DNA from 3 places in the Pandoraea faecigallinarum genome. Region 1 is predicted to be linked to each of the others. Evidence: predicted binding sites of a transcription regulator. Region 1 holds the regulator's gene; each other region holds the start of a gene.
The links. Region 1 encodes FNR, which switches genes on or off when oxygen is low (the NO sensors DNR and NnrR bind a similar motif). Its sites were predicted from a motif close to TTGATNNNNATCAA; they were not measured.

Region 2: AB870_RS03335 (OmpW/AlkL family protein) is a predicted target of FNR. The motif match lies at 1,901-1,914, and genes of this name have one in related genera.
Region 3: AB870_RS21165 (OmpW family outer membrane protein) is a predicted target of FNR. The motif match lies at 4,029-4,042, and genes of this name have one in related genera.

What each region holds. Positions count from the first base shown of each region.
Region 1 covers NZ_CP011807.3:2,118,001-2,123,180, forward strand. Annotated here, with positions in the region: gene AB870_RS09520 (LysR family transcriptional regulator) at 16-942, shown strand; gene AB870_RS09525 (YybH family protein) at 998-1,432, opposite strand; gene fnr (fumarate/nitrate reduction transcriptional regulator Fnr) at 1,847-2,593, opposite strand; gene scpB (SMC-Scp complex subunit ScpB) at 2,926-4,269, shown strand; gene AB870_RS09540 (pseudouridine synthase) at 4,416-5,180, shown strand, end outside.
Region 2 covers NZ_CP011807.3:727,602-732,781, reverse strand. Annotated here, with positions in the region: gene AB870_RS03340 (penicillin-binding protein 1A) at 1-1,734, opposite strand, end outside; gene AB870_RS03335 (OmpW/AlkL family protein) at 1,976-2,680, shown strand; gene AB870_RS03330 (DUF2946 family protein) at 2,951-3,418, shown strand; gene AB870_RS03325 (TonB-dependent receptor family protein) at 3,718-5,180, shown strand, end outside.
Region 3 covers NZ_CP011807.3:4,816,425-4,821,604, reverse strand. Annotated here, with positions in the region: gene aroB (3-dehydroquinate synthase) at 1-502, shown strand, start outside; gene AB870_RS21180 (deoxyguanosinetriphosphate triphosphohydrolase) at 519-1,655, shown strand; gene AB870_RS21175 (ElaB/YgaM/YqjD family protein) at 1,915-2,292, opposite strand; gene AB870_RS21170 (OmpW/AlkL family protein) at 2,689-3,438, opposite strand; gene AB870_RS21165 (OmpW family outer membrane protein) at 3,719-3,943, opposite strand; gene AB870_RS21160 (IS630 family transposase) at 4,097-5,131, shown strand; partial or broken gene AB870_RS21155 (OmpW/AlkL family protein) at 5,152-5,180, opposite strand, start outside.

The sequences.
Region 1 (5,180 bases):
TGGAAAAACCATCAAATGGCATTGGACCTCGATACCGTCGCATTGTTCGTGCGCGTTGCGACGTTGGGTAACGTGTCGGCGGCGGGCCGGGAGCGCGGGTTGTCGCCCGCAACGGCCAGCACGCGACTCGCGCAGCTTGAGGGGGGGCTCGGTGCCCGACTGCTGCACCGAACGACCCGGCGAGTCGCGTTGACGCAGGAGGGCGAAGTCTTCCTGGGGCAGGCGCAGGCCTTGCTCGCGGCCGAGGCCCAGGCGCTGGCGAGCGTCGGGCAGGGATTCGCGGCGCCGCAGGGGCTGTTACGGGTATCGTGTTCGTCGTCGTTCGCCCGGCAGCACATTTCGCCCGCATTGCCGGAATTTCTGGCGCGCTATCCCGGTATTTCGCTGGATTTCCGGCTCACGGACCGGGTCGTCGATCTGCTGGAGGAAGGCGTGGACATGGCGATCCGCGTGGGCGCGCTGCGCGACTCGACGCTCATCGCACGAAAGCTCGCGGCGAATCGGCGGACACTGTGTGCGTCGCCTGCCTATCTCGCGGCGCATGGCGCACCGCGGCACCCGAGTGATCTTACGCAGCACGAATGCCTCACGCTCGGAGAGCAGCGCGACTGGCGGTTCGTCACGCCGGGCGGCCCGCTAAGTGTGCGCGTGGCGGGGCGGCTCGTGTCGGATAACGGGGAAGTCCTGCGCGACGCCGTGCTGGCCGGTTTGGGGATCGCGCTCAAATCGACGTGGGACATTGCGGCGCATTTGCAGCGCGGGGAATTGGTGCCCGTGTTGCAAGCGTACCCGCTCGCCGAGGAGGTTGCGATCTGGGCGGTGTACCCGAGCCGGGTGTTCGTGCCGCCGAAAACGCACGCGTTCATTGAGTTCCTGCAGGCGCGTTTCAGTCCGGTGCCATACTGGGAGACGCTGTGGCCGGCCCCGGCGCAGGACAGATAGCGATGGGCCTAACGAGACGCCGAGAGGTGCCGATAGATGTCGAGAGATGCCGAAGTCAATGCAGCCGGTGGGCGCGGGGCAATTGGGAGCCTGTGTCGTCGTGGCCGATGGCTGGACTGGCGTGATGCAGCACGAGCCGCCAACCGTCCGCTTCCTTGAGATAGACGTTGGTGGCCAGCACGAAGGCGTAACGCGCGTCCGGGTGCGTTTCGACCTGAATTTGCTCGAGCACGTTGTGAACGGCGCAAAGCGGGTTATGGGCGACCTGTAGGTGGCTGACCGTCACCTGCACACCGCCTTTGGCGAGGATCTGCCGCCAACTGGTGCGTACGGCCGCCGGGCCGACGTGCCGGGGGCCTGAAGGATGGATGCAGACAACCTCTTCGTCTTCCGACCAGACATCCATCAACGTATCCGTGTCACCGGCACGCAACGCTTCGTAGAACGCGTGCTCGGCGTCTTCCGGGCTGAGAAATATCGCTGCGGGCATAACGGCGGCCTCCGTCGGGGTCCATCGTTGGGATCCATCGTTCGACATGCCGGCCAGAACCCTGCCGAGCGGCGAACGCGCCGATTATGGAGGGTTTGCCCGGGCTTGTCGAACGCGGGCGTTCTCTGCGCGATTTCAGGGTGGTTCCGGCGCGGTCCCGGCGTGATTCCAGCGCGACGCCGCCGCGATTCGGGGCGGCGGGTGTTCGCTGGCGGTGTGCAGACGCGGTGAGCGACCTTTGATCTGGCGCAAGGCATCGATCGAGGCGGGCCGGTAGCTTATGGGTAATGTGCGAGCGGCGCTGCGCGTCCGGGGGTCTGCCGGATCGGCGAACTTGCCGGAAGGCCTGCGGGGAGTTGTGGGGAAGGCCAGGTGGTGACGGCGGGAGCGCTCGTGCGCTCCCGGCAACCGGCATCAGCAGTGATGCACGCCGGCGAGTTCGCGCAGGGCGATACCGTCGACGATCTTGACGTGACGCTGACGGATTTCGATCATGCCGTTTTGCGCGAAACGCGAGAACAGGCGGCTGACCGTTTCCAGCTTGAGTCCGAGGAAACTTCCGATCTCTTCGCGGCTCATGCGCAACACGAACTCGTTGGCCGCATAGCCGCGCGCGGCAAGGCGTTCGGACAGATTCAGCAGAAAGACAGCCAGACGCTCTTCGGCGCGCATGGTGCCGAGCGCGAGCAATTGCTGGTGCTCGTTACGTATTTCCTGGCTCATCAGGCGGTGCAACTGGCGTTGCAGCGAGGGTACCTGACGCGACAGCGTCTCCAGCTCATTGAAGCGTGCGATACACAACTCGCTGTCTTCGAGCGCGATGGCGGTACTCGGATGATGGTTGTCGGCCACGGCATCCAGACCGATGAGTTCGCCCTGAAGGTGGAAGCCGACGACCTGCTCGCGGCCGTCGGGGGCCGTGACACAGCTCTTGAGCGACCCGAAACGAATGCCGTAGACAGCATTCAGGTTGTCGTTGGCGTGATAGAGCACTTCGCCTTTCTTGAGGCGGCGGCGCTCGCTGACGAGTGCGTCCAGTCGTTCCAGCTCCGGCTCAGGGATGCCGACGGGCAGGCAGAACTGCCCCAATGAGCAGGTGGAACAACGAGGCTGGGCAACCGGAATGGGGTTGCCGGGAATGCGACCGGTCTCTGTGGTCATGGAGGCCCCTGAAGTTATTTCGAGAGTTTACCATGAGGCGTCGACCCGTCGTTTCGATGGGCGAGACGTCAGGGTTTCGACGATGCTTTACGGGCGTCGGTGTTTCAGTAATAATTGCGCTCATACCGGACGTCCGTCTCGCCGCACTGTCGGCCTGGGCGTTTTCCCGGCAGGTCGTTCGAGCATTCTGGTCGCGCCGCCGTCACTACGACCGAACACAATAGGGCGCGCGCTTATGCGAAGCGGTTGTCATCTGCGACCGTTTCTCGTGTTCCAAGCATCCATTTATTCCTGATACCGGGTTGCCAAGCCCCCGGTCTGCTTAGTCGCACATGAATACCCAAGAGGCGAAACTCGTCCTCGAGACCGCGTTGATTTGCGCGCAGGAACCGCTCAAGGTCGGCGATCTGCGCAAGCTTTTCAATGACGCCGTGTCTGGTGACACGGTGCGCGCGCTACTCGAGGAAATCCGCGTGCAATGGGATGGCCGAGGTGTGGAATTGGTGGCGTTGGCCACCGGCTGGCGTTTCCAGAGCCGTCCGCGCATGCGTGAATACCTTGACCGCCTCAATCCGGAGAAGCCGCCGAAGTACTCGCGCGCCGTGATGGAGACACTGGCGATCATTGCGTATCGTCAGCCGGTCACCCGCGGCGATATCGAAGAGATTCGCGGCGTGACGGTCAACACGCAGATCATCAAGCAGCTCGAAGATCGTGGCTGGATCGAGGTCATTGGTCATCGTGACGTGCCCGGCCGGCCGGGTTTGTATGCCACGACCAAGGACTTCCTGGACGATCTCGGTCTGCGCGCACTCGACGCGCTGCCGCCACTCGAAGATCCGGCTGCTCAGGCGCAGATCGATCTGCTCGCGCAGCAGAACATCGAATTCGGCGAACGTGCCGACGGTGAAGACGGGGAGGCCACGTCGGACGACGTGCCGGTTGCCGACGCCGAAGCCCTCGCGCTGCTCGCGCAGACGCGGGCCGACGACCTGCCGCTTGCGCAAGGATTGCCGGAAGATCAGCGTGCGCAACCGTCCGCCGGCGAGGCGTTGACGCAGGAGGCGTTGCTCGATGCCGTCATGGCCGAAGGTGAGGCGCCAGCAGTCGATGTCGTGACGGCCGGGCCGGAGATGGCTGCGGAAGTGGCGGCCAGGGCCGAAGTGGATGCCGGTACGTCTGCTGAAAATTCGCCGGATGCCGAGGAACTCGCGGTCCCGGTACACGTCAGTGAGCAGGACGATGCGCCGCGCGGCAACGTGCCGGACGTGTCCGGCGCGGCTGACGGCGAAGCGCCGGGTGAGGCACGGAGCGGAATGCGGGGTGACGTGCCGGGCCGTGCGTTGGCAGCCACCGATGCGCATCCGCTGGAAGACGCGGAAAGCCTGCAACACGAGGAATTTTCCGAAGTGTCGGCGCCCGAGGTTCCTGTCGGCGACGATTCGCCGCAAGATACGCAGGGTGTAGGGCACGAAGTCGGACATGAGGCCGGGCAAGCGGCCGGAATAGAAGAAGACGCGACGCATGCGGCAGATTCCGCAGCGTCGTTGGCGCAGGAGGTTTCCCCGCACGCTGTCGACTCGGCAGCGAACGAAGCCGCCGCCGGGCAGCCCATGTCCGGTGCGATCGACGGCGAGAACGACGGGGACGACAAGAATCTCGTCACCGGTACCTGAGGCGCGGTCGCACCGCACGCATTCGCAGGGCCGTTAGCGAAAGAACGAAGTCGCGGCACGTATTTGCCGCGCATTCATGGTGCGAACACGGATCTGGGCAGCGACTTTGCCTGCCCGCGACGATCCCGTTTTCCAATGAGGTTGTGTTGAAACAAAACGAAGAATCCCAGGACCTGCACGCGCGCGATGCCGGTGCCGAAGCACGTTCGCCGGAGGGCGAGGGCGGCGATGAAAAGGCGTCGCGCCGCGGTTTGCGCCGTGGCCCGCGCAGTCTGATTGCCCGCCGTCGTGCGGCGCAACAGGCCAAGCGCGAGGGCGACGACAACGGCGAATTCGCTGCGGAAGCTGCGCAAGGCGCGCCATCGGGTGAGGCGGTGCAAGCGCATTCGCCGAATGTCGACGGTGCGCCGTCAGCCGCTCAGGGGCGTGGTCGCAACAACGCACGCAAGCCGCGCGGCGGCAGGCGCGACGACGCTTCGCAGGCGACGCAGGCCGGCGGTGACGCCAATGGCAATGGCGCCGCGCCAGGCGCCCGTGCGCACCGCGGTGCAAAGAACGCCCAGGGAGCACAAGGCGGCCAGGGCGGTGCGGGCAAAACCCAGGGGCGTGGTCGCAAGGCACCTGCCGGCGGTGCGCGCGGTAAAGGGGGCGCGGGCAGCGCGGGAAGCGCCAGCGACAATGACCTCTTCGCATTCGTGACGTCCGGTGGGTTCGACGGTGACGACAGCGACGGCGATAACGCTGCCGCCAAGCGCGGTCGCCGTCCCGCGGATCGCCGCGTGCTGTCGCCGGACGACGAAGCGCCGAAGTTGCACAAGGTGCTCGCCGAAGCCGGGATGGGATCACGTCGCGAGATGGAAGAACTGATTCTCGCCGGTCGCGTGTCGGTCAATTCCGAACCGGCGCACATC
Region 2 (5,180 bases), 1.4 Mb from region 1:
GCCGTTGGTGATCTCCGTGACCATCGTCGGCTCACGATACTCGCCGCCGTCCGCAATAGTGCCGTACGCGGCCACCATCTCCTTGAGCGAGACAGGGCTGGTGCCAAGCGCCAGCGACGGCACCGCGTCGAGCCTGCTTTCTCGCACGCCCATCGCCCGCGCCAGACCGACCACCCGGGAGGGACCGACATCCTGCATCAACTGCGCCGTGACGGTATTGCGCGATTGCGCCAGCGCGTCGCTCAGCTTCATCGGCTTGTTGGTCGGTGCGGTGTCGTCGCTCGGCCGCCAGATCTCGCCTCCCGCAAGGGGAATCTCCACAGGCTGATCGACGATGGTGTCGTCCGGCTTGCGTCCCTTGACGAAGGCAGCACCATAGACGAATGGTTTGAACGTCGATCCGGGTTGACGGCGCGCCTGCTGAACGTGATCGAACGGGTCGGTCGTGAAGTCGCGGCTTCCGACCCACGCACGAATCTCGCCCGTGCGCGGATCGATGGCAAGGAAGCCTGCCTGCAAGCGCGTCTTCGTCTCGCGCAGGTTCTGCATGAATGGCTTGTCCGCGAACAGACGCTTCATTGCCGCCTCCGGCGCCTCGCCGCCTGCGACCGCGTTGCGATACTCTGCCGACTCCCGCACGAAGGCCTGTACCAGGACCGTGTTGTCGCGCCATCCGCCTCGGGCCGACCAGTTCGCGTCGGCAATACCTTGCAGTTGATTCGCCTGACGCGTGAGCGCCTGCGTCGCCATCGTCTGCAAGCGGGAGTCGATGGTGGTGTGCACCACCAGACCGTCGGAATAAATGTTGTAGTCGTTGCGATCGGCCCAGCCGATCAGCCATTTGCGCAATTGCTGCGCGAAGTGCGGCGCGGGTCCCGGCGCTTCGGTCTGGCGCTCGAAGTCGATGCGCAAGGGACGCTTTTGCAGCGCGGCGAGTTTCGATGCGTCCAGATCGCCGAACTTCACCATCTGCGCGAGCACCGTGTTGCGGCGTTGCAGCGCGCGCTCCGGGTTGATGACGGGGTTGTAGTAACTGTTGCCCTTGAGCATGCCGACGAGCGTGGCCGCTTCAACGACATCCAACTGGTCCGCCGACTTGTCGAAGTACGTGCGCGCCGCCATCTCGATGCCGAACGCGTTGTACAGGAACGGAACGGTATTCAGATACGTCTCGAGGATCTCCGGCTTGGTGTAGAGCGCCTCGATCTTGAGCGCGGTAATCGCTTCCTTCAGTTTGCGCGTGAGCGTGGGCGCGCGGCCGATATCGTCCGGATACAAATTGCGCGCGAGTTGCTGAGTGATGGTCGAGCCGCCCTGACGGTCCCCGGAGAACGTGTGCAGCGCCGCCCCCGCGGTGCGCTTCAGATCGATGCCGTGATGCTCGTAAAAGCGGTGATCTTCCGTCGATATGAGCGCCTTGACGACATTGGGCGATACGTCCTTGAGCGACACCCACTCGCGATTCGACGGCCGGAATTCGGCAATCGGTTTGCCATCCACGGATAGCACCTGCGCCGGCCGATCGACCTTCGCGCGGCGGATATCGCGAATGCCCGGCGTAAACGGAATCAGGATGAGCGTGTAGCCGACGAGCAGGCACGGCAGCGCGGCGATAGCGATCAGTACACCCCGACGCGTGGGATGCCGCACGTGATACCCAACCCGAACGGCATACGGCTGCAGCGATTGCAGAAGACGCAGACCATGCCGGCCCGCCTGAGCGGCGGCATGCAGGAGCGAGGAAAACAGCGACGAAATCGGGCGCTTCACGATGAGGGACAGCGTGGCAAAGTCCGCATCCTACCAAAACCCGCCGCTCACTCGCGCGACGGCGGCGACCGGGGCCGCCATCCGGCGTTCGCGACAGTTTGTCGCACCAGCGGTTCGCACTCTCTCGCTCTTGATGCGCATCAAAGGCGTCGGCACGACGCGCTTCTACCATCGGCCGTGCTCACTCACGACTTTGGAAAACATCATGAAGCATTCCCTTGGTGCCGTGGCCATCGCAGCGGCACTGCTCACCGGTAACGCCGTGTTCAGCGGCTCTGCCTGCGCACAGACCCCGCCCCAGACCTCTCGCGGCACACCTGACACAGCGACAACTCCCGGCTTCATCAAGAACAGCGCGCAGGGCGTCTATGCCGGCGACATTCTTGCGCGCGTTCGCGCCATCGGGATCATGCCCGACTCGCATGCGAGCGGCAGCGTGCTGCCTACGCTCGGCGTCACGGTGAACAACGCGATCGTGCCCGAGCTCGACTTCACGTACATGATTCTCGACAACGTGGGCGTCGAACTCATTCTCGGCATGTCGCGCCATCAACTCACGTCCAACCTCGGGCATCTCGGCGGTGTGAATGTGCTGCCGCCGACCCTGCTGCTTCAGTACCACTTCAACCATGCCGGCAAGGTGCGTCCCTACGTGGGTGCGGGTATCAATTACACCCGCTTCTGGAACAGCAATCTGAACGCCGGCGGCACGCCCATCGAAATCAGGAACCACAGCGTCGGCCCGGCATTGCAAGCCGGTGTGGACATTCAGATGACCAAATACCTGTTCTTCAACGTCGACATCAAGAAAATCTGGATGAAGACGGATACCTCGCTGGCCGGAACCGATCTCGGCACGCTGCACATCGATCCGCTGATCGTCGGCGTCGGTGTTGGGATGAAGTTCTGATATCCGGTGCGGGGCGCCACGCGCTGGGGGGCCGTGGCGCTCCCTTTTTGTTCACACGGATCGATGCGTCAAATTGTCGCGCCCTCCCTACATGAGAACGCAAAGCATTTACGCAATGCGACGACAGCACCTACAATGCCTGGTTCCCCGAGGTTCGCTCGCATCCGATTTCTCGATTTCTCGATTTCTCGATTTCTCGATTTTGCGATTCCGTGATGACGTCATGACGTCGTGACATGAGCGCCTCGCTTCCTTCTTACCGGTCAAGGCATGCGCAAGCTCCGTCAGCATCGCGTCGCAATCGGAATCGCCTTGATGGCGATCCTGCTGGCAGCGCTCATGCCTGCGATTGCGCAGTGGCGAGCCGCCATGCAGGAAGACCCGTTCGCGGTCTATTGCACGGTACAGGGCACTCAGGCCGCAGCGGGGACAAACACCGCACCGAGCGCCGACGCCCGGCGCGAGCCGGCACATGACGGCCATGACGGGCACGACGATGCGCAGGCCCCGCAAGTCCAGGGGCAACCCGCAGCGCATCACAGCAGCCATGGTGGCGGGGACCCTTCCCTTGCCGCTGCCGGCCATTGGGAGAAGTGCGGCTACTGTGCCCTGTGGGCTCACCAGCCGCTCGTCACTACCGATTTCCATACCCCCCCGCCCGTCGCGCGGGCTCGCATCGATGCCGCCCCCCGGCGTTGGTGTCGCATTTCCCGCGCGCCCGCTTCTCCGACGCCTTAGCCCGCGCGCCGCCCTCTCTCGCCGTCTGATCCCCTGACCGCCAGCACGGCCCGCCTTGGCTCGCCGATGCAGCGGTTCCTGTCGAACGCACCATGCTTCGTTGGCTCGCACCGTCTTTCGTGCCTCGCCTATCAGTGTCGTACGAACATCATGCGGATTTCGCGTGACGCTGTATGACGCCATGTGACGTCGTCCGTCCGTCACGAGGTTCCGAAAGACACCACGCCCGCATGGCACGCGTCGCGTTCGTCATCTCACGATCATCAGGCGACCGTCGCGCGGTCGCGAGAGAGACACTCATGTCACGTTCCATCACGCAGAAGCCGTTGCAAACGGCCATCGCGCTCGCCCTTGCTTCACTGGGCAGCGCCGCACACGCACTCACTAACGATCCCGCCTCGACTGGCCTGAGCGTTGCCGTCGACGCGACACATGCCGCCACCCACGCGGGCGGGCGCGCCGAGACCCCGCCACGTTCGCCGGCGACCGAGGCCGCATCCGCGGCCCCGGTGTCCGCGTTGCGGGTAGCTCAAGCAGATCTCCCGGCCGCACCACAGGGCAGTGCCGCGCCGGTCACAACACTGCCAACCACGACAGTCACCGCACCGCCGGAATCACTCACGTCGCCGAGCGTCGAGGAGCAGAAAGCCAATCTCTTTCAGACGGCCGGTTCGGTCGGTTTCGTCGATGCCGATGCGTATCGCGACACCTACGCGTTCAACCTGCGCGACGTGCTCAAGGACAGCCCGGGCGTATTCGTGCAGAACCGGTACGGTCAGGAACTGCGCGTATCGATCCGAGGCTCGGGCATTGCGCGCGGCTACCACGTGCGCGGTCTCGAACTCTTGCAGGACGGCATTCCTACCAACTCGGCCGACGGCAGCGGCGACTACTATCAGATCGACCCGATCGGTCTGCGCTCGACCGAGATCTACAAGGGCGGAAACGGCCTGACTTACGGCTCGACGACGCTCGGCGGTGCCTTGAACTTCGTCACACCGACCGCCTACACGGCTGAGGCCCCCGATCAGTTCCGTCTCGAAGGCGGCAGCTTCGGCACCGTGCGGGCGAGCGCTCAGATGTCGCGCATCTTCGGCCCGCTCGACGCGCTTGCCACCGTCACCCTGAATCGTTCCGACGGCTATCGGGATCACGCCAAGGGCAACTATGCCCAGATCAACGCGAACATCGGCTACAAATTTTCGCCACGCGTCGAAACGCGCTTCTTCTTTGGCGCGTACATCGTCGACCAGAAGCTGCCCGGCACGTTGTCGCTGTTCGACGCCCTCAACAATCCGACGAAAGCCGCGGCCTCCGCCATCTCCGGCGATCAGGCGCGCAATACGCGCACCGAGCGGCTGGGCAACCTCACCACGATCCGTTTCGACGTCGGCCAGCTCGACATCGCTTCGTGGGTCATTCACAAGAGCCTGTATCACCCGATCTTTCAGGTCATCGATCAGGACGGCTGGACATACGGCGTCGCACCGCGTTACACGGCCAACCTGACGCTCGCCGGCATGCGCAACGACCTGATCGTCGGCGCGCGCTTCTTCGGCGGCAATACGAAGGCCGATCAGTACGTCAACGTGAATGGCAACCGTGGCGCGCAAACGCTCGATTCGCGTCAGAGCGCGTACAACTACGAGGCGTATTTCGAGAATCGCCTCTTCTTCCTTCCGACGCTCGGGTTGATGGTCGGCGCCAAAGCCTATCGTGACGTACGTCAGTACATCGACTATGGCGGCGTGCCCGGCGACCT
Region 3 (5,180 bases), 2.5 Mb from region 1:
CGACGAAACGTTCTTCGACTGGATCGAAGCTCATATCGACGCGCTGAACGGTCGCGACACGGCGGCGCTCACCCATGCCGTGCAACGTTCGTGCGAAATCAAGGCGGCTGTGGTCGCCAGCGACGAGCGTGAGCAGGGACTGCGCGCCACGCTCAATTTCGGCCACACGTTCGGGCATGCCATCGAGGCCGGGCTCGGCTATGGGGAATGGTTGCACGGCGAAGCTGTCGGCTGCGGCATGGTGATGGCGGCGGATCTGTCAGCCCGTCTGGGTTTCATCGACGAAGCGATGGTGCCGCGTATCAAGGCAGTGGTCGCCGCCGCCGGGCTGCCGGTGACGGGGCCGGATCTCGGGGAAGATCGCTACATCGACCTCATGCGTGTCGACAAGAAGGCCGAGGGCGGCGACATTCGCTTCGTGCTGCTCAACCGGCTCGGACAAGCGTTCATGACGAGCGTGCCGGACGCCGAACTCCGCGCTACGCTGCGCGCCAACGTTTAAGGATGGAGGGCTGGCGATGATCGATTACGAAGCGTCGCTCGCCCCCTACGCGGCGCGCTCCAGCGGGACGCGCGGCCGCCGGTTCCCGGAAGTGGCGCCGACGACGCGTACCGAGTTCCAGCGCGATCGCGACCGCATCATTCATTCGACGGCGTTCCGCCGTCTCGAGTACAAGACACAGGTCTTCGTGAACCACGAAGGCGATCTGTTCCGCACGCGTCTGACACACAGCCTCGAGGTCGCGCAGATCGGCCGGTCCATTGCCCGTAACCTGCGCGTGAACGAGGATCTCGTCGAAGCCGTCGCGCTGGCACACGATCTCGGACATACGCCCTTCGGTCACGCCGGGCAGGATGCGCTCAATGCCTGCATGCAGGAATACGGCGGCTTCGAGCACAACCTCCAAAGCCTCATCGTCGTCGACGAACTCGAAGAGCATTACGGCGGCTTCAATGGCCTGAACCTCTGCTTCGAAACGCGTGAAGGCATTCTCAAGCACTGTTCCCGCGCGAATGCTCGTGGCCTCGGTGAGCTCGGCGAGCGATTTCTCAAGGGGCGTCAGCCGGGCATCGAGGCGCAGATTGCCAATCTGGCCGACGAGATCGCCTACAACAATCACGATATCGACGATGGGGTGCGCTCCGGACTGTTGACCCTGGAACAGCTCGACGAGGTACCGCTGTGGAAGCGCTACTGCGCAGAGGCGAAACTTGAGTGGCCCGACATTTCCGGGCGACGTCTGGTGCACGAAACGACGCGGCGAATCATCAATGCCCTGATCGTCGACCTGATTGCGACGACGCGCCAGCGTATCGCTGATGCGTCGCCGTTCTCGATGGACGACGTACGTGCGTCTGGACCGTTGGTCGCGTTCAGCGCGGAGATGCGCGAGCAAGCCGGCAGTCTCAAGCGGTTTCTGTTCGACAACCTCTACCGGCACTACCTGGTTATGCGCATGGCTGCCAAGGCGCAGCGCATCGTGCAGGAGTTGTTCGAGGCGTTTCTGACGGACCCGCGGCTGTTGCCGCCGAACTACCGGCCGGAGAATCCGCAGGATCAGCCACGCTGGATCGCCCATTACGTGGCCGGAATGACGGATCGCTACGCGATCAAGGAATACCGCCGCCTATTCGCCGTCGAACCTACCCTCTGATGGGGGCACCCGGCGTCGGCGGGACTCGTCCAGCGTGTCGATGCCTTGGGCGTACGTACGCCGTAAGTGGGCAGGAGCCGGCCGGCGCGAAAAGTGCTGGTTGCGAAATCGTGCCTCCCTGCCGTTCACGCCTGCGCAAAAAAACAGCCGGCGTCTTGCCGGCTGTTTTCGTTCCGCGGTAACCATACGTAACGGCACATAACCGCACATAACCATACGTAACCGGGCGCTGTCGTGTCGCGTCTTCGGATGACAGCGTTTAGCTACGTCCGGCGATGAAGCCGAGCACCAGAGCAACTGCGGCCACGGTGCCGATGGTTTGCCACGGACGCTCATGCACATAGCCGTCGGCTTCGTCCCACACTTCGTTCGCTCGATCACGCAACTTGGCACGCGCATCACCAAAGTCGCTACGTGCCTGACGCAGTTTGTCACCGATCTCGGCGCGTAAGGCTTCGATGTCGGACGCCGACTTGGCATTGGACAATGCATGATCGAGATCGTCGAGCAGGTCGCGTACACGGGAAGACACATCGCCACTCGCCAGACGCGCCGCTCGCGCGGTACGCCGCCCGGCGAAGCGTGCGTCTTCCAGGCTGCTGTTGAGTGCCGTTTCCGCTTTCGAGGCAATTCCCATTTTCAGACTCCCAAGAGGTGGTATTGAAATGCGGCGTCCGGCACAACCGGGAGGAGACAGACGCCGATGGAACCCTGAGGCGAGCGGCCATTATGGCGCGGCCCGCTTGCGTGCGTACACCTCAACAGACCGTTTGCGAAAAAAGAAAGTTGCAGCCGGTTGGCTGAAGATAATGTGGGAATGCGCTGACATCGTATCCGACGAGGGGATAGATGCGAAAACGCCGCACGAGGCGGCGTTTTCGGTGCAACTTGACGCGATTTACATCGTGCCGCGACGGCCGGGGAGCGCTACGGGGTTCCAGGAGTCCCCAACGTGCCTCCGCGGCGACGATAAAGCGTTTAATCGACAGCCAGCCACCCACCCGCAATTTCCGGAAGCGGCTGGATCAGCGCCTTAGAAGCGATAGCCCAACGACAGGAACGTCACGACCGGGTTCAGCTTGACCTTGGCTTCGCTGGTCGTCGTGATCGGACCGCGCGTCGTCGTCAGCTTGGCCGTCGTGCTCACCGGGATGTACGACACCGAGAAGGCGAGCGTCCAATGCTTGTCGACGTTCCAGTTAAGACCGGCGTTGAACACCGGTGCCCACGAGTTCGTCAACTGTGCCGTGGTGTTTCCGCCCGACCCACCCGTCAGAGCGTTGCTCGCCAGCGACTGGAAGCCTGGGGTCAGTTCAATGTTCGAGTACCAGAAGTAGCTCGCACCGATACCGACGAACGGACGCCACGTGTCGTTCGCCTTGCCGAAGTAGTACTTCAGCAAGACGGCCGGACTCCATTGCTTGGCCGACGCCAGCGAGCCTCCGCCCGGCAACGCAAGGCTGCCCGTGCCATACAGGCGGAATTTCGGCGGCACGCCGAACACGCCTTCGACCGCGATGTTGTCGGTGAAGAAATGGGTCAGCGTGAGGCCGAGCGTGTCCGCGTCGTCGACATTCGCGCCCGTATTGCCCAGGCGGCTGTTCACCTGCGACGCCAGTCCCGGAATATTCGATCCAGTCACGTGCAGCGGATCACTCGAAACCTGGGGCGAGAGGTGGAACCAGCCCGCGCTGACCATCGTATCCCCGGCCTGCTGTGCGAAGGCGGTCCCCGATGCCGTCAGCATAGCCGCGGCAGCAATCGTCAAATGCTTCAACTTCATCGATTCGTCTCCTGCTCAAGATTCTTTATTGTCGAGAATTTCGTTAAATGAAATTCAGGGCCATTATGCCGACCGTGCATATTCGCGGATAGCAAGAGACTGGAGGTCACGCTCTAATGGTGTTGTATCCGCGCATCGACCTATGGAATGCCCTTAGAAAAAAGCGCTGGACGAAAGAAAAGCGCGCCCTTATATGTCAGGCACGCTTTAGGAATTCACTGCGGAGTCCGATATTCCGGCCGCAGCGGGCGGAACGCAATTTGCGTCCCGCCCGCTGGGTCTAGAACTTGTAGCCGAGGGAGACGAACGTCACAATCGGATTGAGCTTGATTTCGGCGTCCGAGGACGAGAGCACGGTGCCGTCCTGCGCCTTGATCTTGATGTTCGCCGTGGTCTTGAGCGGCAGGTAGGAGACCGACGCGCTTGCGACCCAGTGCTTATCGAATGCATAAGAAACACCGGCGTTGAAAACCGGTTGCCATGACGCGGAAGATTTGGCTTCCACCGTTGTGGGTCCGTTATGCCCGGAAGTAAAAGCGAGCACGCTGCCGAAGTTCTGATTCAGCGCCGATTCAAAATTCGGATTGAGATTGACGTTCGTGAAGAACGTATACTAACATTTTAGAAAGTAAAATCACTTTTGCGATATAGTGTCGAGATGAAATGCAAACGCTTATCCGACGGTCGCAAACTGGACCACCACACCCTCCAGGTCATGCGCCAGCAAGCCGTCAAAGCGGTGCGCGCAGGCGAAGCGGTAGCCAACGTGGCGGCTGCGTACGGCCTGAGTGTTCGCACGATTTTTAGCTGGCTCGCGAAGTTCGCTGACGGCGGGCAAAATGCATTGCTGGCCAAACCGATTTCCGGTCGCCCGCCAAAGATCAGCGCCGACGAAATGCGCTGGATTGCCCAAGCCGTTCGCGAGAACTCCCCGCAACAGTTCAAGTTCGAATTCGGTTTGTGGACATTGTCGCTGATCGGCGAGTTGATCAAACGGCAGTTCGGAAAAACCCTGGCGTTGGCCTCCGTCAGTCGCGTGATGAAACTGCTTGGGTTCTCGGTTCAAAAGCCGCTGTACCAAGCGTGGCAGCAAGATGCCAAGTTAGTCCAGCAGTGGGAAGCCGAAACCTATCCCGCGATCAAAGCCCAGGCCCGTGCCGAAGGTGCCACGATCTACTTCGCCGATGAAGCCGGCATTCGTTCCGATTACCACACCGGCACAACCTGGGCGCCGATTGGACAAACGCCTGTCGTTACCGTGACCGGACGCCGGTTCTCGTTGAATATGATCTCGGCAGTCAGCCCACGCGGCGACTTCCGGTTCATGATTCATGAAGGTTCCGTGAGCTCACGTACCTTCAAAGAATTCCTCACGCGCCTGATGATCGGCGCGACAAAACCCGTGTTCCTCATCGTCGATGGTCATCCCATCCATAAATCCAAGCTCGTCAAAGACTATGTCGCATCGCTCGATGGCCGGCTCAAGCTGTTCTACCTGCCGCCGTACGCACCGCAACTGAACCCGGACGAACAAGTGTGGGCGCATGTCAAACGCCAGGTCAGCCGACGCCTTGTGCAAAACAGCGATGACATGAAAAAACTCGCACTTGGCGCCCTGCGGCGAATCCAAAAACTGCCCGAACTCGTCAAATCGTTCTTCCAACAACCCGAGTGCCAATATGCGGCACAATGAATTTACTTTCTAAAAAGTTAGTAACTCACACCGATTCCCAGAAACGGGC